Regions from separate parts of the Pseudomonas sp. VD-NE ins genome, predicted to be linked through region 3. Evidence: predicted binding sites of a transcription regulator. Region 3 holds the regulator's gene; each other region holds the start of a gene.
The links. The regulator sigma-54, encoded in region 3, starts transcription at its own class of promoters, with help from an activator protein. The targets are predictions, from matches to a motif close to ANTGGCATNNANNTTGCTNT.
Positions count from the first base shown of each region.

Region 1: the regulator sigma-54 is predicted to act here: its motif matches at 3,786-3,805, upstream of RMV17_RS09020 (circularly permuted type 2 ATP-grasp protein).
Region 2: the regulator sigma-54 is predicted to act here: its motif matches at 3,245-3,264, upstream of flgB (flagellar basal body rod protein FlgB).

Region 1 covers NZ_CP134772.1:2,037,525-2,048,173, reverse strand. Annotated here, with positions in the region: gene RMV17_RS09035 (cytochrome c) at 1-459, shown strand, start outside; gene RMV17_RS09030 (transglutaminase family protein) at 581-1,384, opposite strand; gene RMV17_RS09025 (alpha-E domain-containing protein) at 1,381-2,331, opposite strand; gene RMV17_RS09020 (circularly permuted type 2 ATP-grasp protein) at 2,344-3,753, opposite strand; gene RMV17_RS09015 (ribonuclease E inhibitor RraB) at 4,296-4,643, opposite strand; gene RMV17_RS09010 (hypothetical protein) at 4,853-5,086, opposite strand; gene speE (polyamine aminopropyltransferase) at 5,333-6,208, opposite strand; gene RMV17_RS09000 (PLDc N-terminal domain-containing protein) at 6,446-6,637, opposite strand; gene RMV17_RS08995 (hypothetical protein) at 6,715-7,245, opposite strand; gene RMV17_RS08990 (ankyrin repeat domain-containing protein) at 7,332-7,850, opposite strand; gene RMV17_RS08985 (long-chain-acyl-CoA synthetase) at 7,948-9,786, opposite strand; gene RMV17_RS08980 (DUF3509 domain-containing protein) at 10,177-10,455, shown strand; gene mtnC (acireductone synthase) at 10,647-10,649, opposite strand, start outside.
Region 2 covers NZ_CP134772.1:4,951,700-4,962,348, forward strand. Annotated here, with positions in the region: gene flgE (flagellar hook protein FlgE) at 243-1,577, opposite strand; gene flgD (flagellar hook assembly protein FlgD) at 1,609-2,334, opposite strand; gene flgC (flagellar basal body rod protein FlgC) at 2,350-2,793, opposite strand; gene flgB (flagellar basal body rod protein FlgB) at 2,797-3,204, opposite strand; gene cheR (protein-glutamate O-methyltransferase CheR) at 3,572-4,399, opposite strand; gene RMV17_RS22100 (chemotaxis protein CheV) at 4,446-5,378, opposite strand; gene flgA (flagellar basal body P-ring formation chaperone FlgA) at 5,461-6,222, shown strand; gene flgM (flagellar biosynthesis anti-sigma factor FlgM) at 6,371-6,697, shown strand; gene RMV17_RS22115 (flagellar protein FlgN) at 6,746-7,213, shown strand; gene RMV17_RS22120 (flagellar regulator YcgR PilZN domain-containing protein) at 7,302-8,048, shown strand; gene RMV17_RS22125 (MFS transporter) at 8,121-9,500, opposite strand; gene RMV17_RS22130 (glutamine synthetase family protein) at 9,570-10,649, opposite strand, start outside.
Region 3 covers NZ_CP134772.1:1,036,862-1,047,510, reverse strand. Annotated here, with positions in the region: gene RMV17_RS04410 (ATP-binding cassette domain-containing protein) at 1-587, opposite strand, end outside; gene RMV17_RS04405 (KpsF/GutQ family sugar-phosphate isomerase) at 863-1,837, shown strand; gene RMV17_RS04400 (KdsC family phosphatase) at 1,837-2,361, shown strand; gene lptC (LPS export ABC transporter periplasmic protein LptC) at 2,370-2,942, shown strand; gene lptA (lipopolysaccharide transport periplasmic protein LptA) at 2,929-3,474, shown strand; gene lptB (LPS export ABC transporter ATP-binding protein) at 3,474-4,199, shown strand; gene RMV17_RS04380 (RNA polymerase factor sigma-54) at 4,387-5,880, shown strand; gene hpf (ribosome hibernation-promoting factor, HPF/YfiA family) at 5,954-6,262, shown strand; gene ptsN (PTS IIA-like nitrogen regulatory protein PtsN) at 6,274-6,738, shown strand; gene rapZ (RNase adapter RapZ) at 6,741-7,598, shown strand; gene RMV17_RS04360 (HPr family phosphocarrier protein) at 7,614-7,889, shown strand; gene RMV17_RS04355 (ZIP family metal transporter) at 7,981-8,874, opposite strand; gene RMV17_RS04350 (superoxide dismutase) at 8,905-9,516, opposite strand; gene RMV17_RS04345 (hypothetical protein) at 9,518-9,958, opposite strand; gene RMV17_RS04340 (class II fumarate hydratase) at 9,986-10,649, opposite strand, start outside.

The DNA.
Region 1 (10,649 bases), 1.0 Mb from region 3:
CTGTCGGAAGGCAAGCACAGCGCCGGGCCGTTTTATCTGGTCTGGACGGATCCGCAGGCGGGCAATATCAGCCCGGAGCAATGGCCGTTCGAAGTCGCAAGCATCAAGCGCATGGCGCCGGTGGCCGAGCGCTTCCCTGCCCTGCTGCCGGATCCTGCGTTGAAGGCGAATGACCCGGTGAACCAAGGGTTTGCGCTGTTTCAGAAAAACTGTCTGGCGTGTCACCGATTGAACGGTGCGGGGGATGCGCAATTCGGGCCGGATCTGAATATTCCGTATAACCCGACCGAGTATTTCGGCGCGGATTTCCTCAAGCGCTACATTCGTGATCCGCAGAGTTTGCGTCAGTGGCCGCAGGCGAAAATGCCGGGGTTTTCGGAGGCCGTGTTGCCGGAGGGGGATTTGCAGATGTTGATCGGGTATTTGCAACACATGGCTGGGCGGAAGGTTAAGCCGTAAGCCTTAGAGTGTTATGACTGGCCACTTCGCTGGCAAGCCAGCTCCCACAGGGTATGCGCAGAGTTCGAATCAGCGGTCATCCTGTGGGAGCTGGCTTGCCAGCGATAGGGGTATCCCGAATCTATTGTTGCTGGACGGAGATCACGGGGGTCGGCGAGACGAACACTTTCGCGTGCATCTGCTCACACCCACCGCCCCGACGCATGCCGCGCACCGGGCAGGCATCCAGATAATCCAGGCCCACCGCCAGTTTCAGGTGCCGCTCCGGCCGCGCCAGTTGATTGGTTACGTCAAAGCTGTACCAAGCGTCATCCAGCCACGCTTCGGCCCAGGCGTGACTGGCCAGATGCTCGCAATCTTCGCTGTACAAATACCCTGATACATAACGCGACGGAATCCCGAGGCTGCGTGCGCATGCCAGAAATGCGTGAGCATGATCCTGGCAAACACCCGCACGCCCGGCGAAGGCCTCAGCGGCGCTGGTATCGACCTCGGTGGAACCCGGCGTGTAAGTCATGTGCTGATTCAAACCGTGCATCAAATCAATCAACGCCGTGCGATCCCGCCGCTGTTTGCAGGACCTCTCGGCAAACGCGCGCAACGCCTCATCCGCCTCGGTCAACCGGGTAAAGCGCAGGAACGGCAGCGCCGACTGGCTCTCATGCTCGGCCTCGCGGAGCTCATCGATATCAACCTGACCTCGCGCACCGATGATGATCGCCTCGTGCGGTTCATCCATGGTCAGCACGTGCAGGATATTGCCGAACGGATCGAGTTGCGCGCGCACCGGGCGCGGCAAATCGAGCTGCCAGCTCAACACGTGCTGACGCTCGCTGTCGTGAGGTGTCAGCCGCAGGTACTGGATGCTCGCCCGCACCTGATCTTCGTAGTGATAGGTGGTCTCGTGGCTTATGGAAAGTCTCATGCAGCCTCCAGGTAGGAACTGTGAATGGCGTTGCCCAACTGGCGCACCAGCGGGATGAATTCGGTCAGCCACGCGTGCAGGCCTTCCTCGAGAATTTCGTTGATGCCGGTGTAGCGCAGGCGCGCGTCCATCTCTGCCGCCAGACGCTGCGCCGGTCGGCCGTTGGCGCCGGGCAACTGCGCGAGAATCTGATCGATCTCTTCGGTGCAGGCCCGCAGCGAGCGGGGCACATCGGCGCGCAACAAGAGCAGCTCGGCGACATGCCGGGCGCCGGGCGCATCGCGATAGATTTCGGTGTAGGCCTCAAACGACGACAAGGCTCTTAGCAACGCACTCCATTGGTAATAGGCGTGGGCGGTGCCATCACTGACCGCTTCAGCTTGGTCGCCAGCCATTTCATAGCGGGCATCGAGTAACCGCAGTGTGTTGTCCGCACGCTCAATGAAGGTGCCTAGGCGAATAAAGCGAAATGCATCGTTGCGCATGATCGTGCCGTAGGACGCACCACGAAACAGGTGCGAACGCTCCTTGATCCATTCGCAGAAACGGCTCATGCCATAGCGACTAAGGCCCTGTTCGGCGATCCCGCGAATCTCCAGCCACGTCGAATTGATGTTTTCCCACATGTCCGCCGTGATGCGCCCGCGCACGGCGTGGGCACTGGCCCGCGCCGCGCCGAGGCAGCTGTAGATGCTCGCCGGGTTGGCCGCATCGAGAGCGAAAAAGTGCAGCAGGCGTTCAGCATGTAGCGCGCCGTGACGTTCCAGATAATCGTCGAGGGTGCCGGTGATCAACAGCGGCATGGCCAATTCGTGCAAACCATCGCCGCGACCGTCCTGCGGCATCAGCGACAGCGAATAACTGATGTCGAGCATCCGTGCGAGGTTTTCCGCCCGCTCCAGGTAACGCGACATCCAATACAGATCCGAGGCAGTTCTACTTAACATGGCAAGCTTCCTTCAATCCTCGACCACCCAGGTGTCCTTGGTTCCGCCACCCTGAGAGGAATTCACCACCAGGGAGCCTTCACGCAATGCGACGCGGGTCAAACCGCCGGGCACCACGCGGGTTTCGCGCCCGGACAAGACAAACGGACGCAAGTCGATATGGCGCGGCGCGATGCCGTTTTCGACAAAGGTCGGACAGGTCGACAGCGACAATGTGGGTTGCGCGATGTATGCGTGGGGCTTGGCTTTGATCCGCTCGCGGAAGGCATCGATTTCCGCTTTCGTCGATGCCGGCCCCACCAACATGCCGTAACCGCCGGAACCCTGGGTTTCCTTGACCACCAGATCCGGAAGATTGGCCAGCACATGGGAAAGTTCAGACGGGTTGCGGCATTGCCAGGTCGGCACGTTCTTCAGGATCGGCTCTTCGTCGAGGTAGAAACGGATCATGTCGGTGACAAACGGATACACCGATTTGTCGTCCGCCACGCCGGTGCCGATGGCATTGGCCAACACGACGTTGCCCGAGCGATAAGACGAGAGCAGCCCCGGCACACCGAGCATCGAGTCGGGGTTGAACGCCAGCGGATCGAGGAACGCGTCGTCGAGGCGGCGGTAAATCACGTCCACCGCTTTCGGGCCGTCGGTGGTGCGCATGAACACCTTGTCGTCACGCACGAACAGATCTGCGCCTTCGACCAGTTCCACGCCCATTTCCCGCGCCAGAAACGCGTGTTCGAAGAATGCACTGTTGAAGCGACCCGGCGTCAGCACCACCACACTCGGGTCGTCGATCGGACTTGAGCTTTTCAGGGTATCGAGCAACAGGTTCGGGTAGTGATCGATCGGCGCAATGCGCTGGGCGGCGAACAGCTCCGGGAACAGGCGCATCATCATCTTGCGGTCTTCGAGCATGTAGCTCACGCCGCTCGGTGTGCGCAGGTTGTCTTCGAGCACGTAATAGGTGCCGTCGCCATCGCGCACCAGATCGACGCCGGAGATGTGCGAATAGATATCGCGGTGCAGATCCAGGCCCTGCATCGCCAACTGATATTGCTCGTTGGCCAATACCTGTTCAGCTGGAATGATTCCGGCCTTGATAATGCGCTGCTCGTGATAGAGGTCGGCGAGGAACATGTTCAGCGCCTTGACCCGCTGAATACAGCCGCGCTCGACGATCCGCCATTCACTGGCGGGAATACTGCGCGGGATGGTGTCGAAAGGAATCAGGCGCTCGGTGCCCTGCTCGTCCCCATAGAGCGTGAAGGTGATGCCGGCGCGATGGAACAGCAAGTCAGCCTCGCGTCGCCGTTGGGCCAGCAGTTCGTCAGGCGTGTCGGCCAGCCAGCGGGCGAACTCCCGATAATGCGGGCGAACCTGGCCGCCGGCATCGTACATCTCATCAAAATAGGTGCGGATCATGCCGTACTCCTTGTCACCCGGACATACAGGCCTTCGCAAGGCCCGTGCCATCGGCATAAACGCTTTGATTTCAATCGGTTGGAAATACACGCCGCAGGCACCGCACCATTCCTGTGCGGCAAATGCCCCAACCGGATTGCCCCCGCTTCATTGCGACGCACTGCATCGCCTATCACCAGCATAGTCAGAGTTGATTTCACTGCCCGGCGCTGCTTGCGGATAATCCGCGCATTCGCTGCAAAACTTCCCCGCGCACAGCGCCGCGAAGTCGCCAGCTCAACTGACCTGGACTGCCCTCGCAGCCCGCCCCGCTGTAACCCTGACCGGTTTCCTCTCCTTATCGGTCTTCCCTTTTAGCCACCCTCTCCGGTGGCTTTTTTTTGCCTTTTGGAAATGTTTTGAAAGCAAAAGCAAAAGATCGCAGCCTTCGGCAGCTCCTACATGAATCTGTGTAGGAGCTGCCGAAGGCTGCGATCTTTTGATCTTTAAAAATGGCAACGGCCAACCCAGAGGTCAGCCGTTGGTAATCAAATAACCTGAGATCAGTTCAAACGGTGGCGATTGCGCACCTCCTGCTTCACGCCCCAGCCTTCGATAATACCGCCCAGAGGTTCAACCACGGCAGAGAATCCCTGCTCGAAGTCACCGATATCGTCATATGTCGCGTACATCACTTTGCTTAATTCCAGCGCCCACGCACCGTCATCACGCACGCTGACCTGGGCATTGATGGATTCACCGCGAAATTTGCCTGCCGCCCTGCGCGCCCGCTCCTCGTCCGGGAAAATCGCGTAGAACTCGATGGGATGGAACCGGGAAAAATCGAAACCGCCTTCTTTCATGCGGCGCAGAACATTGCTGCTGATGTCTTCTTGATAGGCTGTGCTCATGAATCGTCCCCCTCGCATAGATGGATAGACTTTCCGTATTCCCGCCCCGGGCCTTAGGCCAAAGTACGACGGCAACGTGGTTGCACGCGGGAACAAGCATGTAGCTGACAAGACCAGACCTTAGCGATCCGTTCGCTGATCTCGCTTGCAGAGTAGCCCCAAGATAGAGCTGCTGCCAAGGCCTGGTTGCTTCGGATGAAGGAAGATTTTCAGATTGGAGTGATGCTGCGGATTTCGATGCTGTTCTGGGTTTTCAGGCTTTTCACCCCGGCATCGGCGGTACGCCCTTCCAGATCATTCAGGTCCAGTTCGGCGGCGACGGGCAGAAGCCGTGCCTTGATCAATCGAGCGGCCTCATCATCGCTGGGGCATTCCGCGCGCTCGAACACCTCATCGACAATTTCACCATGATCGTCCACGAAAGTGACTTTCCACTTTTGCATCGGTGCCTCCTCGATCAAACCCGCAAATGGGCTTACACCTATCTCGACTGTGTACGCCGAAAGTTGGTTCAAAAGGATTACAGCGGGCGCAGATGAAAAAAACGACATCTATGGTAGGAGTTGCCGAAGGCTGCGATCTTTTGGGACGCAGAGCATCCCCGGCTACATTCCCACGCAGAGCGTGGGAACGATCAACAGTCCGATTTCGCTAGCAGGCTCGCTCCCACAGGGATATTGCAGTGTTCTTTAGTCGTTGCTTGGCTTGTTGATCGCCTGCAGCACGTACTGCGGCAAGGCGAACGCGCCAATGTGGATTTCCGGGTTGTAGTAACGGGTGACGATGCCGCTGCCGATGAAGCGCTGTTGCAGGATTTCACGGCTCAGCTTGCGGTAGGCCGGGTTGGTCGAGCCCCAGGCGAAGGTCATCGAACCGCCGATGTAGGTCGGCACTGCCGCTTGATAGAAGTGCCAGTCCGGGAACAGGCTGTTCAGACGCCCGGCGGTGGTTTTCACTTCGTCGATCTGCATGAACGGCGTGCCGTTCTGGGTCACCAGAATGCCGCCTTCGTTCAGGCAGCGATGGCAGGCCTGATAGAAGTTCTCCGAGAACAACACTTCGCCCGGGCCGATCGGGTCAGTGGAGTCGGAGATGATCACGTCGAATTTTTCCGTGGTGGTGGCGACGAAACGCATGCCATCGTCGATCACCAGGTTCAGACGCGGATCGTCGTAGGCGCCGCTGGAGTGGTTCGGCAGGAACTCTTTACACATGTCGACCACGGTGCCGTCGATCTCGACCATGGTGATGTGCTCGACGCCGGCGTGCTTAGTCACTTCGCGCAGCATGCCGCCGTCACCACCGCCGATGATCAGCACGCGCTTGGCGCTGCCGTGAGCGAGGATCGGCACGTGAGTGAGCATTTCGTGGTAGATGAATTCGTCGGCTTCGGTGGTCTGGATCACGCCGTCCAGCGCCATTACACGACCCATGCGCGGGTTCTGGAAAATCACCAGGTGCTGGTGTTCGGTGCGCACTTCGTGCAGCAGTTTTTCCATGCGAAAACGCTGGCCGTAGCCTTCGTAGAGGGTTTCCAGGTACTCGCTGGTTTTGGTGACGGTCATGGTCAAGTGCTCCGATGAATGCGCGGGCGCCAATCGTGGGGACGATTGCCCGGGAAAGGCGCGCATTCTACGTTGCCGAAGATGACAGGTCGAACCTCACTTCATCGACAACCCGCAATCCCTGTGGGAGCTGGCTTGCCAGCGATAGGGTCAACTCGGTTTGTCAGTGACACCGCAGTGATCCTATCGCTGGCAAGCCAGCTCCCACAGGTTTTGGGTCGCTCACGAAGTTTGCGGCTAGATTCTGACGTTGCCGCGCGGTCCGGCAATCGCCCAGATGATCAGGCCCAGCACCGGCAGGAGGATGATCAGCAGCACCCAGACGATTTTCATCCCGGTGGTGGCACCGCTTTTCAGCACATTGATGATGGCCCAGATGTCGAGGGCAAGGATGATCAGGCCAATCAGACCGTTGAACGTGGAACCCATGGTGTCGCTCCAGAATAGTGGCATGCACTTTTAGGATAGACGGTCGCGCGCAGGGTTCCCTTTTATTGCAATTGCGCTCAGACGTGAACGGCGATCTTCAGGGCTTCGAGCGATGGCGCGGCGGCGATGCCGACTTCGGCGCACAGTTCCAGCACCCGAGGCACGTCGTTGCCGAAGACCAACACCATTTGCAATTCGTCGTCGAGCAGTTGGCTGAAGTTCATCAGCGTGTAGCCGCCGTTTTCCTTGTTCATGCTGCTCATCTGCACCTGTATGCGATTGAGCGCAGTCAGGGCTTCGGTCTTGGCCAGTTGCTTGGGTTTGAGGTTGAAATCAACGCCCGGGCCAAAAGAGGCAACGATCTGCGCGAACAGGTCGACGTAAGTGTCAGCCTGGAACAGCACGGTTTCCGGCAGGCTGCCGACCACGACCCACTCGCCCAGCGGGATCGGGAAGGTATCGTCGTAGTTGATGTCGGGGTTGGCTGCCAGAAAAGCATCGGCATCGGCGTAGGCCTGTGCCGCTTCGTCGGCGACTTTCAGGATCTCGTCCTCGCCCATGCAGCCGGAGCTGATTTTGCTGATGAGTTCGACGAGTGCGGCTTTCATGAGGGCGGATCCTGTGGCGAAGGTGAATTTCGAGGGCGCGAAGGATAGCGCATTCTCCCCTTCGCCACAGTCCATCAGAAGGGATTTCAGCCCGACAGCTTTTCCAGCTGCGCAGTGGTATCAACCGCGCCCATCGTCCGTGCAGCGTCCAGCGCCGTCACGCCATTGGCGTCCTTGGCTTGCGCGTTGGCACCCTTGCTGATCAGGTAGTCGACGATTTCAACACGGTTGAACATCGCTGCCATCATCAGCGCCGTACGCCCATCAAACGACGAGCCTTCGATCTCGGCGCCCGCCTCGACCAGCGCCTTGACCACCGCCAGATCGCCCTTGAACGCAGCACCGGCAATCGGGCTCTGGCCGTTGCCATTGCGCATTTCCGGATCGGCCTTGTGTTTGAGCAGTACGTTCACCGCATCGACATGGCCGTAGTAGCTGGCCAGCATCAGCAGCGTGTCACCCTTGCTGTTTTTCAGGTTGACCGGCAAACCGGCGGTGACCAGGCGATCAAGCATCTCGGCATCACCGTCGCGCGCCTTGTTGAAAACCTGCTCGGTGAATTCGGCAGCTTCTTCAGGGGTCATCTGGCGGCTTTGGTCGGACATGGGGCAACTCCACTTTCGGTCAATCGGAAAGCCGACAGTTTCCAGAGCGAGACGCTGGCTGTCACCCCCTTTTTCTCAAGTCGCGCCATAGCCAGATTCAATAACGATGCTTGCCCTGATGAATTTCCGCGAACACTTCGTCGGTGACCCGCACGTAAGTCTGCGTGCCAGGCAGCCAGGCGTAAATCGGGTCATCGCTGGTCTGGCCGGGGTCGAAGCCTTCATTCTTCAGTCGGGTTTTCTGGTATTTGAAGGTGCCTGTAGTTTCCATTTTGACCTTCACTCGCAGGAACAACGGCACGGCATAGGCTGGCATGCGCTCCCGGGCAAAGCTCAGCAACTCGGCGAAATCCAGCGTCGCGAGGGATTCCGCCGGGGTAATCGCCGCCATGCCGGCGCGGCCGTTGGTATTGCGGATCTCCACGCCATAAGCCACCGCCTCGGAGATGTGCGGATGTTGCAGTAAAAGGTTTTCGACCTCAGTGGTCGAGACGTTTTCGCCCTTCCAGCGATAGGTGTCGCCGAGGCGATCAACAAATTGTGCGTGGCCAAAACCGATATCGCGCAGCAGGTCGCCGGTGTTGAAAAAGCGATCGCCTTTGCTAAATACGTCGTGCAGTACGACCTTGGCGGTTTTCTGCGGATCGGTGTAGCCGTCCAGCGGCGCCTTCTCGTCGATCCGCGCCAGCAGCAAGCCCTGCTCGCCTTTGCCGACCTTGCGCATGAAACCGTCAGGGCTGCGGACCGGTTCACCGCTGTCATGGTCGTAGGCCACCAATTCCCAGGCCATCAGGGAAAAACCAATGGTGTTGTCGAAGTTGAGAATGTTGGTAAAACCGATATTGCCGTCGCTCGCCGCATACAGTTCACAGATGTGCTCGACAGCGAAACGGGTCTTGAATTCGGCCCAGGCGCCCGGGCGCAAACCGTTGCCGATCATCTTGCGCACATCGTGGCGGCTGTCGTCGGCGCAGGCCGGTTGATCGACCAGATAACGGCACAGTTCGCCGACGTAACCGATGGTCGTCGCGCGATAGCGGCGCACGTCATTCCAGAACTGACTGGCGCTGAACTTGCGGCGGATCGCGAAGCCCGAGGCGCCGTTGACTGCCGAGCCCCAGCACACACACAAACCTGTGGCGTGGTACAGCGGCAAAGTGCAATAAACGACATCGTCGGCGCTCATGTTCAGGGCGATCATGCCGAAACTGGCGGAGCTGCGCATCCAGCGCCCGTGCTTGAACACTCCAGCCTTGGGCAGGCCGGTGGTGCCTGAGGTGTAAATGTAGAAACACGGATCGTCGAAAAAGATCTGCTGGCTGCTCGGCGGATTTTCGCTGTAGGCGTCGGCACTGGCGCTGATCAGATTGACGTAACCTTCGGGCGCGATGCCCGGATGGCTATAGGTGTCCTGATCGGCGACAAACCAGGTGCGCGGCGCGGTAATCGTCACTTGATCACGAATCGCTGCAAAAGCGGGAAGCAGTTCTTCACCCACGACAATCGCCACCGGCGCCACCAGATTCACGCTGTGGATCAGCGTGTCGCGAGTCTGTGAGGTATTGAGCAGCGCGCTGACCGCACCGACCTTGGCCAGCGCCAGAATGGTCACTAGCAATTCCGGGCGGTTTTCGATAAACACCGCGACCACGTCGCCCTTGCCGATGCCCTGCCCGTTCAGATAGTGAGCGATGCGGTTGGCCCACTGGTTGACCTGCGCATAGGTCAGCCGCACATCGCCCTGCAATAACGCCGGCCCTTCGGGGTTGCGCAGCGTCGCTTGCTCGAACGTCCAGCCAAGGCCACAGCTTTGGGTCGGATCCGTGACATTGGCCACCTTCATGCCCTTGACCACCCGTGGGATGGCTTTGGCAATCATCGGCAGTTTGCGGAGCATCATGCCCCAGGTAATCGTGTCGCTTGGCGCGTGACTCATGGAAGCTCCCCGTTCGACCTTGACGTGCAGGTCGATGTTTTTATTTTTCGGGCTTTGGCTTGAAGCAACCGACGCGTGCGAGCGTGGGTCGAGATCGAAAATACGTCAGCGCTTCTCACGGTGTACACGCGGTTTTTGCAATGTTTTGTATCCGCGGATCGACCGGCGGCTGCGGTGATCACCGGGTTGGCGATTGGTTCCGTGGATTGGACAACGATCCCGCAAAATGCAGGATGCACGATGGCCATTCATGCAGTTTGCACGACGCCTGAAATTTTCTAAATTTATAAGTTATTGATTTTAAAGGGATTTATTATTTTCAAATGCTGGCACAATCGCTGCAACCTCCTCTGCATGCTTGCCATTCAAGTGCATACGGAGCTGAAAGACATGAGCCTGATCCAAGAAAAATTTACCTCCCTGTTCTCCAACTTCGACGTCACCACTGCGCCACGTCCCGATGGCGGGATCCTGCTGACTCTGCGTAGCAGCGACGGCAAAGTGTTTAAACGCGCACTGACTTATCAACAACTGCATGCCGGCGACCAACTGTCGTGGGCGATCAGTGCCATTCGCCGCGACCTGGCTGAACAAGCCAGTGAACTGCCGCAAATTGCCATGCTGCAGAGCCAGCAGCGTTTTGCCCTGCCGACTTATCACTCGCTGTAACGCTTAAACCGCTTTAAACAAAACAGGCCGTGGAGCTCTCGCTTCACGGCCTGTTTTTTTTGTGCGCGATCTTTACTGCGATCGCTAACTTTTTGTAGGAGCTGCGGAACGCTGCGATCTTTTGATCTTGTTTTTGAAGATCAGGATCAAAAGATCGCAGCGTTCCGCAGCTCCTACAGGGATTGTGTGGATCA
Region 2 (10,649 bases), 2.8 Mb from region 3:
ACGCTCCAGGCAAAAGAAACCCCCGACAGACTTCTGGTGTGTCGGGGGTTTTCTTTTGCCCGAGAGAAAAAGCCCTTCCCTCTCACGCCCGTCGTATCTGACAACCCTGAGTGTCCAGGAGAACGGAGGCAGAGTGAATACTTCCGGCACAACTGTTCCGCAGAACTACCGTCCATCCCCTTACCACGCCCACAAAAAAGCCCCTCGAAACGAGGGGCTCCTGGGTACGACTCAAACCAGAATCAGGTCATCTGAATGATGGTCTGCATGATGGTGCTCTGAGTGGAAATGGTCTTCGCGTTCGCCTGATAGTTGCTCTGGCCCTTGATCAGGTCCACCAGCTCATTGGTCAGGTTCACGTTCGACTCTTCCAGCGAGTTCGACTGGATGGAACCCAGTGTGCCGGTTTCCGGCGCGTCATAACCCGGGATACCCGAAGCGAAGGTTTCCTTCCAGCTGGTGCCGCCCACGGCTTGCAGACCTTGTTCGTTGGTGAAGCTGGCCAGTGCAACCTGGCCGATCGCCTTGTTCTGGTTGTTGCTGAAGTTGGCGAACAGCGTACCGGTACCGTCGATGGTCAGGTTGGTGATCTGGCCAGTGGCGTAACCATCCTGAGTCGGGATCGTACGCGAGGTATCCGCGTTGTACTGAGTGGTCTTGGCCAGGGAAACGGTCACGCCATTCGGGTTGGCAGCCGCGCCGTTAGGCGTGAAGTTGCCATTGGTCACGGTGCCCGGCACCCAGTTTTTCAGTGTCAGATCGCTGCTGATCACCGCAGGATCACCTGCAACAGGGGCAGGAGTGCTGACCTGAAGCAGCTTGCCGGAACTGTCGAACGTCAGAGTCGAAGCAGTGGGTGGGACAGTCACCGGATTACTACCGGTCGCGTCCGGGTTACGCCCATCGACCAGCGTATACACCTTCCAGGTGTTTTCGCCCGTCTTCACAACATACTGATCCATGTTGTGCTTGTTGCCCTGGGTGTCATAGATCGGGGTGCTGAACGACTCGGTGTAAGTCTCGACCTTGGACGGGTCGAACTTGACAGCGGTGGCGCCCGTATCAACGATCACCTTTGCCGATGAGTTCAGGTTGATGCTCGAAGCCACGGCCGACGTGGACTTCGGCGCCAGGTTCGAGGTGTCGATCTTAAGGTCGGTCAACACGCCCTTGATGATCTTGCCGCTGGAATCCACAGCGTAACCTTGCAGGCGCGAGGTGTAGTCGGTGTTGGTGATGAAACCGGCGTCGTCGACTTTGAAAGTACCGGCACGGGTGTAGGAAATCGAGCCGTTGTTGCTCATGGTGAAGAAGCCGGAACCGTTGATGCCCATGTCCAACACGTTGCCGGTGTTGTTGATGTCACCCTGGGTGAACTGCTGGGAAACGTTGGCCAGGCGCACACCGTTGCCGATGACTTTGCTGCCGGTGCCCAGACGGGTTGCCGAGTAAACGTCTTCGAATTCTGCGCGGGACGATTTGAAACCGGCGGTCGCGACGTTGGCGATGTTGTTGCCCGTCACGTCCAGTTGTTTGTTGGCTGCATAGAGACCGCTAAGGCCGATATTGAAAGACATATTCCACTCCTTTGTTGCCGGTTAGTCGGCTCTATATACCAATGGTTTGTACTTTGGACAGGGCAACGGAGCCCTTGCCAGCGAGGTTGAGCATCAGCTCACCGCCGGTCTGGCTGATCGTCACGCTGTTGACCGTTGCCGGCAGGTAAGTCGCCAGATCGGTCGCGGTGCCGTTGATCGGTGCGCTCGCCTTGAAGGTGTAGGTACCGGTCGGCACGAGGGTGCCGGACGTGTCCTTGCCGTCCCAGGTGAAGCTGGCACTGCCAGCGGCGCGACTGCCCAGATCGATGGTGCGAACCGCCTTGCCGCTGCTGTCGGTGATGGTCACGGTACCTTCAGCAATGGACGTCGACAGGTTCACCGAACCGGTCAGGCCTTTGCTCGGGTCGTCGAGCTGCGCGGTGTTGGTCTGCACGATGACGTTGCGACCGACCAGCGACGAAGCCTGCAGCGCTTGCGACGAGTTGTAGTTGCCGGCCAGGCCGCTCACGGTGCTGTTGAGCGTGGTGATGCCTTCGAGGCTGCTGAACTGCGCCAACTGCGCAACGAATGCGCTGTTGTCCTGCGGGTCGAGCGGGTTCTGGTTTTTCAGCTGGGTAACCAGCAATTGCAGGAACGCGTCCTTGCCCAGCGCTTGACCGCCGGTGGCACTGTTGGTCGCCGAAGCGATGCCGCCCGTCGTCGTGCTGCTGGTCTTCGACGAGTTAGCCAGTACGTCTTTCAGACTAGGGGTGCTGGTGGTATCGGTAACACTCATGGCAGTCGCCCCTTATTACTGACCGAGGGTCAGTACTTTCTGCATCATGGTTTTGGCGGTGTTCATCATTTCGGCGTTGGTCTGGAACGAACGGCTCGCGGAAATCATGTCGGCCATTTCTTCCACCACGTTGACATTCGGGTAGTAGACATAGCCTTTGGCATCAGCCGCCGGATGATTCGGCTCGTAGCGCGCTTCGAGGTTGCTCTGGTCTTCGACCACACCGAGCACCTGTACGCCCTGACCGGCCGCGTCCTGGCTCTGGAACAGCGAGTTGCTGCCGCTGTTCTGGCCGCCCTGGAACATGGTGGCGAACACCGGGTGACGGGCGCGATAGGTCTGGTCGATGCTCGACGAGACGGTTTCGGCGTTGGCGATGTTCGAGGCCACGGTGTTCAAACGCGTGGTCTGTGCGCTCATGCCGCTGCCGGCAATGTTGAAAACGCTGGACAGGGACATGGATTACTCTCCGCGCAGGGCTGATACCAGCCCTTTGAATTTGCTGTTGAGCAGGGTGAAGCTGGCCTGGAAGCCGACGGCGTTTTCCGCGTAGTTCGACTGTTCCAGTTGGGCGTCCACGGTGTTCTGGTCGATCGAAGGTTGCATCGGCGTGCGATACATCAGCGATTCGTCGCCGTTGCCCAGGCCTTCAGCTTCGATGTGACGGCTGTTGGTCATGTTCAGGGCGATGGTGCCGTTGGCGTTTTTCTGGGTCTGTGCTTCAAGCACTTTGGAGAAGTCCAGATCCCGCGCCTTGTAGTTCGGGGTGTCGGCGTTGGCGATGTTGTTGGCCAGCACTTCGGCACGCTGGGCGCGGAAGCCCAATGCCTTTTCGTGAATGCCGAGCGCTTTATCGAAGCTGATGCTCATGTCGGGAACCTTCAGGTGACCGGTTTTTCGTAACTGAGCTTTAGCAAGCGCCGTGCCAAGCCACAACCCCCCCATAAACCGGGGCTTTGCCGGAAGTCGGCAAAGCGGCAATGCCAGAAAAGCGGCAACCGGTTTCCGCCGGATGCCGCTTTTCTGCCGCTTGCCGTCCTTGCCAGGTCAGCGCAGATCCCTGTGGGACCGAGCCTGCTCGCGAAAGCGGTGTGTCAGTCGCCAACTGTGTTACTGACAGACCCCTTTCGCGAGCAGGCTCGCTCCCACAAGGAGTTGTGGTGTTCGTGGGAAATCATTCGGGCAAAAAAAACGGCAGGCCTTTGCGGGCCTGCCGTTTTTTGTGTTGCCGATGCAATCACTTCGCCTGGTAAATGATCCCCGGGCTGCACTGCACCATCTGGTAATGGTCCGGCAAACCGTTCAGCGCTTCGGACGCGCCAAGGAACAGATAACCGCCCGGCTTCAAGGTGCTGTGAATGCGCAACAGGATGTCTTTCTTCACTTCGGCAGAGAAGTAGATCAACACGTTGCGGCAGAACACGATGTCGAACTTGCCCAGCGCGGCATAGCTGTCGAGCAGGTTGAACGAGCGGAACTCCACGCGGTTCTTGATCGGCGCCTTGATCACCCAGCGCCCCGGCCCTTTCGGGTCGAAGTAACGCTGCAGACGTTCCGGCGACAAACCGCGACCGATGGCCAGGCTGTCGTACTCGCCGGTTTTGCAGTTGGTCAGCATAAGGCCGGACAGATCGGTGGCAACGATCTGCACACCCATCTTCAACTGGCCAAGGTTGCTGCGCTCGAACTCGTCGATCGACATCGACAGCGAGTACGGTTCCTGGCCCGACGAGCACGCCGCTGACCAGATCCGCAGGCGCTGGTTGGGGCTGGCCTTGATCGCTTCAGGCAGCACCTTGTTCTTCAAGACTTCAAACGGATAGGTGTCACGAAACCACAGGGTTTCGTTGGTCGTCATGGCATCGACCACCTGCTCGCGCAAACCGCTGCGCGGCTGGGTCTGGATGCGCTGAACCAGCTCACCCAGGGATTTGATGCCTTGCTGCTCCATCAGTTTGTTGAGACGGCTCGAGACCAGGTACTGCTTGTTTTCACCGAGCAAAATGCCACAGGCTTTTTCCAGGAAGACCCGGAACTGTTCGAAATCCAAATTACCCGTAGACAATGATGCCGCCTCTTAAATCGTGTTGACCGCCAGGGACAAAACGCCCCTAGCTGATATCTGCTGCTTTGATCCGGTCGACTACCCGGGATGCCAGGTCATCAGGACGGAATTTGGCCAGAAAGTCATCAGCACCGACTTTCTTGACCATCGCCTGATTGAATACCCCGGACAACGAAGTATGCAGGATGATATGAAGCTTTTGCATGCGCGGGTCAGCGCGAATCTCGGCCGTCAAAGTGTATCCGTCCATCTCCGGCATCTCGATGTCGGAGATCATCATCAGAAACTCTTCTTCCGGCTTTTTGCCTTCGTCGACCAGCTTGCGCAGGTAATCCAGCGCTTGCTTGCCGTCGTTCAGCGCGATCACTTCGACGCCAATCGTCTGCAGGCAACGTGTGACCTGCTTGCGCGCTACCGATGAGTCATCGACCGTCAAGACACGCAACGACAGTGCCTTGGTCTGGGTCTCGACATCGACCACGCCCACCGAAATCGCTTCCGGTGTCGGCGCAACTTCCGCCAGCACTTTCTCGACGTCGATGATTTCGACTAACTGATTGTCCACCCGAGTCACAGCGGTCAGGTAATGATCGCGACCCGTGCCCTTGGGCGGTGGATGAATCTCTTCCCAGTTCATGTTGACGATGCGCTCCACCGAGCGGACCAGGAAACCCTGGGTCTTGGTGTTGTACTCCGTGATGATCACAAACGGGTTGTTCTTGTCCTTCAACGCTCCAGAACCGGTGGCCATTGCCAGATCAAGGATCGGAATGGTCGCCCCCCGGATATTTGCCACCCCGCACACGACAGGACTGGACTTGGGCATCAACGTCAGCGACGGGCACTGCAACACTTCCCGCACCTTGAACACGTTGATTCCATAGAGCTGCTGACCGTCGAGACGGAACAACAACAGCTCCAGGCGATTCTGCCCTACCAGTTGCGTGCGCTGGTTCACCGAATCCATTACACCAGCCATGCCCAGACTCCTACACCAACGCCAAGTGTTGTTGCGACGCACATTCATTGCTAAACGGCACGGCGCTTGCTTTTTAACTCGTATGAACGCTCAAACGACATTTTTTCGACGCCTGACATCTCCCCTCCGCAGAGGGCTTTGTGTAGCGTCCGCCATTTGCTGCTTTTTCGCTGGCAGCCCTGCCATTGCTGATGCGGTTACCTTGCCTGACATGCTTATCGGCGTCACTCAGGGCTTTCTTGAGTTCACCGTAGAAGACTATCTGGCTACCAGTCAAACGGAAGGCCGCTACGAAATCGAAGTCAACCAGCTCGACCCCCGTATGCGCATGCCTATGTGCGACAAGGAATTGACAGCGACTTTGGAGAGCCCGGCACGGCCGTTGGGCCGGGTTACCGTGAAGGTTCGCTGCGAAGGCGCCTCGCCCTGGACCGTGTTCGTGCCCGCTCAAGTCCGCCTGTTTCGCGAGATTGTGACCACCACCCGACCGCTGAAACGTGCGGGGATTATCGAACCACAGGACGTGACCCTGCGTGAGCGCGACGTGAGCACGATCAACCAAGGCTTCCTGACGTCGGTAGACGAAGCGATCGGGCAGAAATTAACCCGACCAACGGTAGCCGATCAGGTCATTACCCTGGTTCATCTGGAACAGGCCGAAGTCATTCGCAAGGGCGATCAAGTGGTCATCACCGCCCGCAGCGGCACGCTCGCCGTGCGCATGCCCGGGGAAGCGCTGGCCAATGGCGGTTTGAAAGAGCAGATCCGCGTGAAAAACCTCAACTCGCAACGGGTCATCAAGGCGCAAGTCACCGCGCCGGGCCAAGTGGAAGTCGCGATGTAGAAAACTGGCGCTGACCCCGGCTGTTCCCTAAACTGTGCCGCAGCAGGACACGCGCCGGCGCATGCAAGGCTCATTGTAAATGTGCCTAAAGTTTTCCAGGGGATGGCCGAAAACATGGCAAGCGTCCAAATTCCCAGAGGTTTTTATCATGGTCATCGATTTCAGCCGTTTGAACAGCTCCTCGTCACTTACGGGCAGTACACGTACCAGCAACGCCAAGGAAACCGCCGAAACCGGCACCTCCGCGCCGCTGAATACCCAGGCCGAACCGGCCAGTACCGCAAAAAGCGGGGAATCGGTACACCTCAGCAATGAGGCTCAACAGTTGCAGAAGGTCACTGACAAGCTGCGCGATCAACCTGCTGTCGACAAAGCCCGTGTGGCCGAGTTGAAAGCCGCGATTGCCGATGGCAGCTATAAAGTCGACAGCAACCGTGTAGCCAGCAAACTGCTCAACTTCGAAGCCCAGCGCTAGGCCTTTGCCTGCGCCAGGCTTTTGGACGCTTAAAACCCAAGGCCAGCCATGCACGACACTAATTTATTGCAATTGATCAACGACGACTTTGCTCCAGCTCAACAATTGCTGGAGTTGCTGCAAACCGAATCCCTCGCGTTGCACGGTCGCGACATGCCACTGCTGGAAGAAATTCTGGCGCACAAACAGGCATTGATCATTCTGCTTGAACAGCATGGCCGCAAGCGCAGTGAAATCCTCGCCAGCCTCAACCTGCCGACTGATCGTGCAGGTCTTGAGCAACTGGCTGGCCAGTCGAGCATTGGCGATCAGTTGCTGAGCCAGGGCGATGCCCTGACCGATCTGATCGCTCAATGCCAGGCGGCCAACGTCAAAAATGGCCAGTCGATCCAGATCCAGCAGGCCGCCACGGCCAATCAGCTGAAGATCCTCACCGGTGGTGAGGCGCCGGCGCTGTATAACGCCAGCGGAACGTTTGCCAAGCCCGCCACACCGCGTCCGCTCAGCCAGGCATGAGCCGTTGATGCGCCAGCTCTATCAACCCGCGAAACATGCTGGCAAAATGCTGGCTAGTCGTCATATTTTGTCTGGAGATTGATAAACCGTGTCCAACGCCCTCAGCGCGGATGATGCTCCGCAGCCCCCTAAGGTGCTTACCACGCCACTGGAAATCTCCAGCAACCTGCGCCAGCTGCAAGAAAGCCACGATCCGCTGATCATCACCTTTCATGAGCGCAGCCAGCGCTTCCAGAGTTACCTGATCAAAGTCGACCGCGACAGCGCTTCGATCGCACTGGACGAGATGATTCCGCGTGACGGCGAACGCTTTTTGCAGGCCGGTGAGCCGTTCAGGGTCGAAGGTTTTCATGACGGTGTGCGCATTGCCTGGGAATGCACCGGCACGCTGAATATCGAAGAGTCCGACGGTGACCGTTTCTACACCGGCGAGCTGCCGACTGAAGTGGTTTACCACCAGCGCCGCAATGCCTTCCGCGCCGCGCTGAAACTGACCGATCTGGTCAGCGTTGAACTGGGCGGCGAAAAGCTCAAGGCGCCGATCAACGGCAAACTGCTGGATATCTCCGCAACCGGCTGCAAGCTGCGTTTCGAAGGCGATATCACTGATCGTCTGCAATTGGGTCAGGTCTATGACCGTTTGATCGCCCCGCCGCTGTTCGGCAACCAGCCGACCTCCGTCGAACTGCGCTATCTGCACTTCGAAGAAAAACTCAACATTACCTTTGCCGGCCTGCGCTTCCACAACATCAGTGGTCAGGCAGCACGCAACGTTGAGCGTTTCGTGTATCAGTTGCAACGTGAAGCACGCCGTTTCGATAAAGACGATATGTGATTCGCAGCGACTAATAAAAAGGGCAGTCCCTGGCGGGACTGCCCTTTTTTATGCGCGGTGTTTTTGTTCAGTTCAGGGTCTGCCGCCGCTGAGATCCGGCGCGGGATTATCGGTATCCGGTTCGACTTCTGCCCCAGGCTCTGACTGAGTAGCAGGTTCAGGCTCGGGATTGGCCGGCGTTTGCACAGGGTCCTGGACCATCTGCTCCTGCACCACCTGCTCGTCTACCCGAGGATCGAGGGCTGCCACCAGCGGCGAACTGGACATGCTGTCGGGCATGGCCACGTGGTGGAGCGGTGCGTCGTCGACCTGATGCAGATTGGTCACGGCTTTCGGCCGGATCCGCCACACCAGCACCAGCGCGAAGAAGCTGAAGAACGCATACAGGCTCTGACTGCCGAACAGCTTCATCAGCACACCCGCGAGCAACGGCCCGATGCTCGCGCCGACCCCGTAGGTCACCAACAGCATAGCCGTCAGCGAAACCCGGCGATCACCCTCGACGTGGTCATTGGAGAACGCCACCGCCAGCGGATACAGACAGAACTGCACCAGCGAACAGAGAAAACCAACTCCGAACAACACCTCCAGCGGCACTTGCGGCAGCACCGCCAACGGTAACGCCGCTACCGCCAGGAACCCGGCAAAGCAGCGAATCAGCAGCGCCCGGTCGTAACGATCGGACAACCAGCCCAGCGGCCACTGCACCAGCAACCCGGCAAAGATGCAGCTACCCATGAACAGACCGACCTGCTCGGTCGACAAGCCTTGTTGCGAGGCATACAGCGGCGCCAGACCATAGAACGAACCGATGATCAAACCGGCACCCAGTACCGTACTCAGCGACTGCGGGACCCGCTTGATAAAGAAGCGCGGTTCCATCGGTGCCGGATGCAAGGGCGCCGGGTGAATCCGTCGAGTCAACGTCACAGGCACCAGACACAGCGCAAAGCACAGCGCGACCAGCATCAGCAGTTCCAGTCCCAGCCCGGGGTGCATGACCAGAATCAGTTGGCCGAGCACCAGGCCCAGGTACGAAGCGATCATGTAACCGCTGAACACCAGACCTCGCTGATTGGCGTCCGCCTGCTCGTTGAGCCAGCTCTCGATCACCATGTATTGGCACATCATGCCCAGACCGACGATGGTCCGCAGCACCAGCCATGCCGGCAGCCAATCGACCAGACCATGGCCCAGCACGGCCGCACCGACAATCCCGGCACACGCCGAATAAGCACGGATATGCCCGACCCGGGCGATCAGCCGGTGACCGATCTTGCCGCCCAGCACCAGGCCGAAATAGTTGGCTGCCATCAGCGCACCGACCCAGAGACCGTCGACGTTGTCAGCGGCCAGACGCAAGGCCAGATAAGTGGATAAAAGGCCAGAGCCGATCAACATCATCAGCGAGGCGAAATACAGCGCTCGAAAGGATTTCCAGATTTGGCGCATCGGCGTTCCGAGCGGCTCCTTGCAGTAAATATCAGGCTACCAGAACGATAGCCCGATGGCGGCGGTACGTCAGGCCTGGGCTGCTAGAACACGACGTTCCCAGGGAGTGATTTCATCAAAGAAGCTGGTCAACTCCATGGTCTTCGAAGCGATGTAGCCTTCGATGAACTCCTGTCCGAACAGTTCCCTCGCCAATTGGCTACGTTTCAGACGTTCGAGCGCGGCGTGCAAGGTACACGGCAGCGAAAGGTTGTCCGGCACTTCGAACTCGCCCTGAATGGCTTCCGTCGGCTCCAACTCATGCTCGATACCGTGCAAGCCAGCGGCCAGGCTGGCCGCAATCGCCAGATACGGGTTAGCGTCGGCGCCCGGCAAACGGTTTTCCACGCGACGAGCGACCGGCGAACTGGCGGGAATACGCAAACCGGCGGCGCGATTGTCATGGGACCAGCAGGCGTTATTCGGTGAGGCGTACGGGTGGCACAGACGCTGATAGGAGTTCACATTCGGTGCAAACAGTGCGGTGAACTCGGCCATGCCCGCCTGCTGACCACCAATGAAGTGGCGGAACATCGCCGTCGGCTGGCCGTTTTCGTCACTGAACACATTCTTGCCACTGTTGATGTCGACGATGCTCTGGTGAATATGCATCGAACTGCCCGGCGTATGCGCCAGTGGTTTGGCCATGCACACCACGGTCAGGCCATGCTTGAGCGCGACTTCCTTGAGCAGGTGTTTGAAGAGGAATGTCTGGTCGGCGAGCAACAGCGGATCGCCGTGCAGCAGATTGATCTCGAACTGGCTGACACCCATTTCGTGCATGAAGGTATCGCGCGGCAGTCCGAGTGCCGCCATGCATTTATAGACTTCGTTGAAGAATGGCCGCAGACCGTTATTGGAGCTGATGCTGAACGCGGATTGGCCATCCTCGCGGCGACCGTCGAGACCGACTGGCGGGCGGAACGGTTGGCTCGGATCGGTGTTGGGGGCAAAGACAAAGAATTCCAGCTCGGTCGCCACCACCGGTGCGAGACCGCGCGCGGCGTAACGGGCAATGACTTTCTTGAGTTGACCCCGTGTCGACAGATTGGAGCTTTCGCCGGTCAGTTCATCGGCGTCGCAAATGGCCAGGGCGCGCGGGGAGTCACT
Region 3 (10,649 bases):
ATCCCCAGCGCATCGTTGAGCAGGCGGATCAGTCGCACCAGCACGCCCATGGCGATCGGGTCCTGGCCGACGAACGGTTCGTCGTACATGAGAATCTGCGGATCGAGCGCAATCGCCCGCGCCAGTGCGACGCGGCGCTTCATGCCACCGGACAGCTCATCCGGCATCAACTCGATGGCACCGCGCAGACCGACCGCCTGCAATTTGAGCAGGACGATGTCGCGGATCATTTCTTCCGGCAAATCGGTATGAACACGCAGGGGGAAAGCCACGTTCTCGAACACATCGAGATCGGTGAACAGCGCGCCGCTTTGAAACAGCACACCCATGTGCTTTCGCGCATCGAACAGATCGCTGCGCGAAAGCGCAGGCAGGTTCTGGCCGTTGACCCAGACTTCGCCGCTGGCAGGACGCAATTGTGCGCCCATCAATCGCAGCAGCGTGGTCTTGCCACACCCGGAAGGCCCCATGATGCCGGTGACCTTGCCGCGCGGGATGCGAATATCGACGTTATTGAAAATGCTGCGCGCACCGCGCTTGAAGGAGACTCCCTTCAGCTCGACCGCGTAGGCGTTATCGGCACTCATCTAAACTCCTTGCGATGCAGCCTCTCACTCGGACGCCTGTCTTTACTTAAAAAGTACGTACATCCCGGGCAGGCCGAACTGGCGGCGAACTATATCACTGCAAAGGCTACGCGCCCAAGGCTTGTACCAGCCTGAGTTCGGCGATATGACAGGTGCGCGGGCTCTTTTACCGGGTTTTGGTAACGAGTAATGACAAAGCACGACGAACTTGCGTGAGGCTTTGCAACATAACCGCTATAATCGCCGCCTTTTCATCGGGCTATACGATTTCTGACATGAGCCAATCCAGCGACCTGATTCAATCGGCACAACGCACCATCCAACTCGAAGTGGAGGCCGTACAAGGCTTGTTGCCCCATATCGACGCCGATTTCGTACGCGCTTGCGAGATGATTCTGGCCAGTAAAGGACGTGTAGTCGTGGTCGGCATGGGAAAATCCGGGCACATCGGCAACAAGATTGCCGCGACCCTGGCCAGCACCGGCACCCCGGCATTTTTCGTGCACCCGGCCGAGGCCAGCCATGGCGACATGGGCATGATCACCCGCGATGACGTGATCCTGGCCCTGTCGAACTCCGGCTCGACCAACGAAATCGTCACCCTGCTGCCGCTGATCAAACGTCTGGGCATCCAGCTGATCAGCGTCACCGGCAACCCGCAATCGCCGCTGGCCAAGGCCGCCGAGGTCAATCTCAACGTTCACGTCGAGCATGAAGCCTGTCCGCTGAATCTGGCGCCGACCTCGTCGACGACAGCGGCATTGGTCATGGGCGATGCGTTGGCCGTCGCGCTGCTGGAAGCACGCGGTTTCACCGCCGAAGACTTCGCCTTCTCCCACCCGGGCGGCGCGCTCGGTCGTCGCCTGTTGCTGAAAGTGGAAAACGTCATGCACGCCGGGCAGGAATTGCCGCAAGTACAACGCGGCACGCTGCTCAAGGACGCACTGATGGAAATGACCCGCAAAGGTCTGGGCATGACCGTCATTCTTGAAACTGACGGTAAACTGGCCGGGATCTTCACTGACGGCGACTTGCGCCGCACGCTGGATCGCAGCATTGACATTCGCAGCGCCACCATCGACCAGGTAATGACGGCCCACGGCAAGACTGCACGGCCAGAGATGCTGGCCGCCGAAGCCCTGAAAATCATGGAAGATCACCGAATCAACGCACTGGTTGTTGTGGACGAAGAAGATCGCCCGGTCGGCGCCTTCAACCTCTCCGATCTGCTGCGCGCAGGAGTCATGTAATGAGTAACGATCTGCTGCAACGCGGCAAAGCGATCAAACTGGCGGTTTTCGACGTCGATGGCGTCCTCACCGACGGGCGCCTGTATTTCCTTGAAGACGGCAGCGAATTCAAGACTTTCAATACCCTCGACGGCCAAGGCATCAAAATGCTGATGAACGCCGGCGTGCAGACCGCTATCATCAGCGGCCGCAAGACCCCAGTGGTCGAGCGCCGAGCGAAAAACCTGGGGATTCCCCACCTGTTTCAGGGTCGTGAAGACAAATTGGTTGTTCTCGACGGTCTTCTTGAGCAACTGGGCCTAAGCTACGAAGAGGTCGCCTATCTCGGTGACGACCTGCCCGACCTGCCGGTGATCCGCCGTGTAGGCCTGGGAATGGCGGTTGCCAACGCAGCCGATTTCGTCCGCGAACACGCCCATGGTGTAACCCGAGCCCGTGGTGGCGAAGGTGCCGCCCGCGAATTCTGCGAATTGATCCTGCGCGCCCAGGGCCGCCTCGATGCGGCCAACGCCGCGTACCTGTGAGCCAAACCATGTTCAGCAAAAAATTTCGCAACTTCCTGCTGTTCGGCTGCATCGCGGCGATATTCGCCGCGGTGGGCTACTGGAACATCAGCCCGGAACGCTTCCTCGACAAGCCACCGGTGAGCTCGGTCGAAACGCCTATCGACTGGTATGCAACCAACACGCATACCCTGCAATATTTGCCGGACGGCAAAGTGCAGTACGAAATGACTTCCGACAAGGCCGAGCACGTCAAGGCAACCGATATCACTCTGGTCACCAAGCCCGACCTGAACATGTACCGCGGAACGGAGTTTCCATGGCACGTGACCAGTGAGCGTGGCGAAGTGAATTCGGGTGGCACACAAGTCGAATTGATCGATTCGGTACGCATCAAGCGCACCGATGAGCAGAACCGCGATCTGTTGGTGACCTCCACGCGCATGACCGTGTTCCCGCAGGAGCAATATGCGCAGACCGAGCAACCCGTTAGAATCGACGGCGCTGGCGGTGTATCGACTGGCGTTGGAATGAAAGCGTACCTGAAGGAAAGCAGGATACACCTGCTATCGAACGTAAGAGGACAGTATGAGGCTCGTTAAAACCCTCCCTATTTTGCTCAGTCTGGGCGCAGCACTGGGAAGCGTGAGCGCCTGGGCTCTGCCGAACGATCAGCAGCAACCTATCCGCATTCAGGCCGACGACGCCCAGCTGGATGACAAGAACGGCATCGCCACCTATAAGGGTGACGTGATCATCACTCAGGGCTCGATGAAGGTGACCGGCAATACCGTGACCATCACCCGCACCCCGGCCGGCGATATTGACGTGGTGACTTCGGTGGGCAACCTTGCCTACTTCGAACAACTGCAGACCGCTGGCGACACCAAGCCTGTACAGGGCTGGGGCGTGACGATCCAGTACCACGCCGCGCAGAACCGCGTTGTGCTGATCGACAAGGCCAAGGTTGTCGACAAGGACAACAACACGACTCAAGGCGAGAAAATCGTCTATGACACCGTGAAGAAACTGGCCAGCGCCGGTCGCGCTACCGGCAGCAAGGTCACCGAAGCGCGTCCGCGCATCGATATGGTGATCCAGCCGAAGAAGAAAACCGACGAGAAAACCCAGTAATGGCAACTCTGAAAGCTCAGCACCTGGCCAAGGCCTATAAAAGCCGCCAGGTCGTGCGTGACGTCAGCCTATCGATCGACAGCGGCCAGATCGTCGGCCTGCTCGGGCCAAACGGCGCCGGCAAGACCACGTGCTTCTACATGATCGTCGGCCTGGTACAGGCCGATCAGGGCCGTGTGCTGATCGACGATCTGGACGTCAGCCACCAGCCGATGCACGGTCGCGCCAAGGCCGGTATCGGCTATCTGCCGCAAGAAGCGTCGATCTTCCGCAAACTGTCGGTGGCCGATAACATCATGGCCATCCTCGAGACCCGCCAGGAGCTCGACAAGGCCGGCCGTCGCAAGGAGCTGGAAAGCCTGCTGCAGGAATTCCACATCAGCCACATTCGCGACAACCTCGGCATGAGCCTGTCCGGTGGCGAACGCCGCCGGGTGGAAATCGCCCGCGCTCTGGCGACTGCACCGAAATTCATCCTGCTCGACGAACCGTTCGCCGGTGTCGACCCGATTTCGGTTGGCGACATCAAGCAGATCATCCACCACCTCAAGGCCAAGGGCATCGGTGTATTGATCACCGACCACAACGTCCGTGAGACGCTGGATATCTGCGAAACCGCTTACATCGTCAACGACGGTCAGTTGATTGCCGAAGGCGATGCAGAAACCATCCTGGCCAACGATCTGGTCAAGGAAGTGTATCTGGGCCACGAGTTCCGCCTGTAAGCGCAACAGTACCCGGTGCGCCGCCGGGGCGCTGTATCGATTCAAGCAGGATTTAATACGCTTTAATTGTTACAGCGCTCTAGGCAAACACTTCAGTTTCAGGCATATAATTTGCTTAAGTTTGGCGCTTCGGCGCCCTGTAGTGGATGGCGCATAGCGCCGGCGAATAAGGTGTTAAGCCCCTGCCATGAAACCATCGCTAGTCTTGAGAATGGGCCAGCAGCTGACGATGACACCGCAGCTGCAACAGGCCATCCGCCTGCTCCAATTGTCGACCCTGGATCTGCAACAGGAAATCCAGGAGGCTCTGGAATCCAATCCGATGCTCGAACGCCAGGAAGAAGGCGACGACTTCGACAATTCCGATCCCCTGGCCGACAACGCCGAACAGAAGCCCAACACCGAGATCCAGGAACCTTCCTACCAGGAGACCGCCCCGACGGTGGACAACCTCGAGGACGGCGAATGGAACGAGCGCATCCCCAATGAGCTTCCGGTCGACACGGCCTGGGAAGACGTCTACCAGACCAGCGCCAGCAGCCTGCCGAGCAGCGATGACGATGAGTGGGACTTCACCACCCGCACCTCCGCTGGCGAAAGCCTGCAAAGCCATCTGCTGTGGCAATTGAACCTCGCACCGATGTCCGACACCGATCGCCTGATCGCCGTGACCCTGATCGACTGCATCAACAATCAGGGCTACCTGGACGAAACCCTCGAAGAGATCCTCGAGGCGTTCGATCCTGAGCTGGACATTGAGCTGGACGAAATCGAAGCCGTCCTGCACCGCATTCAGCAGTTCGAACCGGCCGGCATCGGCGCGCGCAATCTCGGCGAATGCCTGCTGCTGCAATTACGCCAGCTACCAGCCAAGACGCCTTGGCTGGCTGAAGCCAAGCGTCTGGTCAGCGATTACATCGACCTGCTGGGCGGCCGCGACTACAGCCAGCTGATGCGACGCATGAAGCTCAAGGAAGACGAGTTGCGCCAGGTCATCGAGTTGGTGCAGAGCCTTAATCCACGTCCGGGTTCGCAAATCGAATCCACCGAAGCCGAGTACGTTGTCCCCGACGTTATCGTGCGCAAGGACAACGAGCGCTGGCTGGTCGAACTCAATCAGGAGTCGGTGCCACGCCTACGGGTCAACGCGCAGTACGCCGGTTTCGTCCGTCGCGCCGACACCAGCGCCGACAACACCTTCATGCGCAATCAGTTGCAGGAAGCCCGCTGGTTCATCAAGAGCCTGCAGAGCCGCAACGAAACATTGATGAAAGTAGCCACCCAGATCGTCGAGCATCAGCGCGGTTTTCTGGAGTACGGCGACGAAGCCATGAAGCCGTTGGTCCTGCACGACATCGCTGAGGCGGTCGGCATGCACGAATCAACAATTTCCCGGGTGACCACGCAAAAGTTCATGCATACCCCACGCGGTATTTATGAACTGAAATACTTTTTCTCCAGCCACGTCAGCACCTCCGAAGGCGGCGAATGCTCGTCTACGGCGATCCGCGCGATCATCAAAAAACTGGTTGCCGCGGAAAATCAGAAAAAGCCGTTGAGTGACAGCAAGATCGCTGGTTTACTGGAGGCACAAGGCATTCAGGTGGCTCGCCGCACCGTCGCCAAGTACCGCGAATCCTTAGGGATCGCGCCTTCGAGCGAACGCAAGCGGTTGATGTAAGCCACGTTACAGCGTTCCAGTGGCAGGCTATCCAGCCTGCCGCTTTATGCACTGGCAACGAAGGAGAAGCTGTATGCAAGTCAACATCAGTGGACACCAACTGGAAGTGACCGAACCTCTGCGCGACTACATCAATGAGAAACTTCAACGATTAGAGCGCCATTTCGACAAGATCACCAACGTGCAAGTCACGATGTGCGTCGAAAAGCTGAAGCAGAAAATCGAAGCCACCTTGCATATACCCGGCAGCGAAGTGGTCGCCAACGCGGAACATACCGATATGTACGCGGCGATCGACGCCTTGACCGACAAGCTGGATAAACAACTCAAAAAGCATAAGGAAAAGACCCAGAGCCTGCTCCAGGGCGCTACCGGTCGATAACCCCCCACCCCATGATCCGACTTGAAAGTATCCTGACCCCCGGCCGTTCCCTCGTGAACGTGCCGGGCGGCAGTAAAAAGAAAGCCCTCGAACAAATTGCCAACCTGATCGCCCGCGAAGTGCCGGCTCTGGAGATGCAAGATGTCTTCGAGGCGTTGATTGCCCGTGAAAAACTCGGTTCCACCGGTTTTGGCAACGGCATCGCCATTCCTCACTGCCGTCTCAAGGGGTGCCAGTCGCCTATCAGTGCCTTGATGCACCTTGATACGCCAATCGATTTCGACGCCATTGATGGCGCTCCGGTTGACCTGCTGTTCGTTTTGCTGGTCCCGGAAGCCGCCACCGATGCGCACCTGGAGTTGCTGCGTCAGATCGCCAGCATGCTCGATCGCAAGGACGTGCGCGATAAACTGCGCAGCGCTGCGAGCAACGAAGCCTTGTATCAGGTTGTCCTGGACGAGCAGAACGGGCACTAATCATGCGCTTGATCATTGTCAGTGGCCGTTCCGGCTCGGGTAAAAGTACCGCACTGGATGTCCTTGAGGACAACGGTTACTACTGCATCGACAACCTGCCGGCAGGCTTGCTGCCGGAACTGGCCGAACGTGCGCTGATTCACACTGAACTGGCGCAGCCGCTGGTGGCCGTATCGATCGATGCGCGCAACCTGCCGAGCCACCTGACGCGCTTTCCCGAACTGCTTGAAGATGTCCGCAGCAAGCACATCCAGTGCGACGTACTGTATCTGGATGCCGACGAAGAAACCCTGCTCAAGCGTTTTTCCGAAACCCGCCGTCGCCATCCGCTGAGCAATGCCAACCGCTCGCTGGCCGAGGCGATCCAGGATGAAACCGCCCTGCTCGGCCCGATTGCCGATCTCGCGGACCTGAAGATCAACACCACCAATCTGAACCTGTATCAGCTGCGCGACTCGATCAAGCTGCGCCTGCTGAACCAGCCGGAGCCGGGGACCGCATTTCTGGTCGAGTCCTTCGGCTTCAAGCGCGGGATGCCGGTGGATGCGGATCTGGTGTTCGATGTGCGCTGCCTGCCCAATCCGTACTGGAAGCCGGAACTGCGCGCGCAATCGGGTCTCGATGCGCCGGTGGCTGAATACCTGGCGGCGCAGCCGGAGGTCGAAGAAATGTTCCAGGACATTTTCGCCTACCTGCACAAGTGGCTGCCGCGCTTCGCTGCGAGCAACCGCGCCTACGTCACCATTGCCATTGGCTGCACCGGCGGGCATCACCGCTCCGTCTACCTGACCGAACGTCTGGGTCAGGCCCTGCAGAAAACCCTGAAGAACGTCCAGGTTCGCCACCGCGACCTCACTTAAAGGATTCACACCGCGATGCCTGCTCTGGAAATCGAAATCATCAACAAGCTGGGCCTGCATGCCCGCGCATCGGCCAAGTTTGTCGGGGTGGCCGGGCAGTATCCGGATTGCTCGATCAGAGTGGGCCGCACACCGGAGACCACGGTTGATGGCAAAAGCATCATGGCAATGATGATGCTGGCGGCTGGCAAGGGCACCAAAATCTATCTGAGTACTGAAGGGCATCAGGAACAGGAAGCGCTGGATGCGCTGGTGGCGTTGATCAACAACTATTTCGACGAAGGTGGCTGACAGCCAACATCAAAAGATCGCAGCCTGCGGCAGCTCCTACAGTGAACGCATTCCAATGTAGGAGCTGCCGAAGGCTGCGATCTTTTGATCTTCAACCTAATGCGGTATCCATCACCATCATCAGACAAAACCCGATCAACAGGCCAAGACTGGCCAGTTTGTCATGACCATGGCGCCGTGATTCCGGGATGACCTCGTGAGTCACCACCAGCAACATCGCCCCCGCCGCCAGTGCCAGACCTAATGGCAACAATACCTGCGCCAGACCGACCAGCCACGCACACAGCAACGCAAACACCGGCTCGACCAGGCCTGACACCGCACCGATCAGGAATGCCTTGACCCGTGACATCCCTGCCCCGGCCAATACCAGCGCAATCACCAGACCTTCCGGTACATCCTGCAAAGCGATGCCCATGGCCAGACTGTCCGCATCCGGCATGCCGCCACCGGCGGAAACGCCGACGGCCATGCCTTCCGGGATGTTATGGGCAATGATGGCGAACACGAACAGCCAGATCCGTGGCGGAATCACCGGATGCTCGACTGTGCCGACGAGCATTTCCGGGGACGCGCCGGAAACTTTGCGATCGACCAGATACAGCCCGAAAGCGCCGAGCATGATGCCGAAGCAGATCAGGCCACTGGAGCCCCACGCAGTCAGACCGAGGCCTTGCGCGGCGGCAATGCCCGGCACGATCAGCGAAAACGCCGTCGCTGCCAGCATCACCCCGGCGCCAAAACCCAGCAAGGTATCGCTGAGCGCCTGCGGCATGCGTCGAATCACCAGCACCGGCACAGCGCCAAGCGCAGTGCCAAGCGCGCAGATCGCGCCACCCTGCAACGCCCGCAACAGCCTCGGTTCCAGATTCAGCCATTCCAGTCCGTGGGCGACCAGCAAGGTCATGCCCGCCAACAGCAATAGCGATCCCACTGCGTAACGAAACATACGCCCACTTCCGATCGCCAGTGTCTCAGTGCCCATAGTCAGCCTTGGATTGTTTTTATAGAAGACTTAAACCAGTGCGGCCTGATAGCGCGCAGCCACTTCAGGCCAATTGATTACGTTGTAAAACGCGTTGATGTATTCCGGGCGACGGTTCTGATAACGCAAGTAGTAGGCATGCTCCCAGACGTCGAGACCGAGAATCGGCGTATTGCCGTTCATCAACGGGCTGTCCTGGTTGCCGCTGCTTTCCACCACCAGTTTCTTTTCCGGGGTCACGCTGAGCCAGGCCCATCCGCTGCCGAAGCGGGTAAGCGCGGCTTTGGTGAAGGCTTCCTTGAAGCTGTCGAGGCCGCCCAGTTGCTCATCGATGGCCTTGGCCAACGCGCCGTCCGGTTTGCCGCCGCCGCTCGGTACCATCACTTCCCAGAACAGCGAGTGGTTGGCATGACCGCCGCCCTGATTGATCACTGCCGCACGGAGTTTTTCCGGCAGGTCCTTAACGCTGGCGACGAGTTTTTCCACCGGCCATTCGGCGTATTCAGTGCCTTCTACCGCCGCGTTGAGGTTGTTGATGTACGTCTGGTGATGCTTGGTGTAGTGAATTTCCATGGTCTGCGCATCGATATGCGGCTCGAGGGCGTCGTAGGCGTAAGGCAAGGCAGGCAAGGTAAAAGCCATTTCAATGGACTCCATGGTGATGAGGGGCAGGCGCGCGGCGCGCATTGCCGGTATCCGGGTGCAGCAGGCGCTGGGTGCGCGGGTATTCGCCGTGTTCACTGATGAAATTCAGCAATTCAACGTAGGTCTTGCTGCTCTGGCGCAGCGCCGCTTCACGCAATGCCAGGCGCTGACGTTCGTCCTGCATGGTCTGCAACAGTCGTTGATGGATCGCGCAGAGGTATTCGGCGCTCTCCTCCGGCTGGTTCAGGCGCAAGTGCAGATCCGCCAGGTTGTGGTGAGAAATGACGCAGGCCGCCACCGCTTCGTCGGCATCCGCCCAGCGTTCGAATAACACTTGCGCCAGGGCCAGGGCTTGCAGGTAAGCCTCACGGGCGTCGATCAATTCGCCGAGCATGAAGCAGCGATTGGCCCGTTCGATCGTGCGTTTCCAGTGCTCCATGGTGAGCCTCCAAAGCGGTTGCGGGATTTACACGCCGCCGGCGGTGAGCTTCTCGGGATTGAGCAACTCTTCCAGTTGGCTGCGTGACAGGTCGGTGTGTTCCAGGGCAACGTCGATCACCGCACGCCCTTCCTTGTAGGCCTGCTTGGCGATTTCGGCGGCTTTCTGGTATCCGATGATCGGGTTGAGCGCGGTGACCAGAATCGGGTTGCGCGACAACGCTTCTTTCAAGCGCGATTCGTTGACCTTGAAACTGGCGATGGCTTTGTCGCCGAGCAGCCGACTGGAATTGGCCAGCAGCTCGATGCTGCTCAGCAGGTTCTGGGCGATGATCGGCAGCATCACATTGAGTTCGAAATTGCCCGACTGGCCAGCGATTGTGATCACCGAATCGTTGCCGATCACTTGCGCAGCGACCATGGCGGTGGCTTCCGGAATCACTGGATTGACCTTGCCCGGCATGATCGACGAGCCTGGTTGCAGCGCCTCCAGTTCGATTTCACCGAGACCGGCGAGCGGGCCGGAGTTCATCCAGCGCAGGTCGTTGGCGATTTTCATCAGCGACACAGCGGTGGCCTTGAGCTGGCCGGAGACGGCGACGGCGGTGTCTTGCGAGCCGATCAGCGCAAACAGATCCTTGCCCGGGGTGAATTGCACGTCGCTCAACTGGCTCAACTGACGACTGAAACGT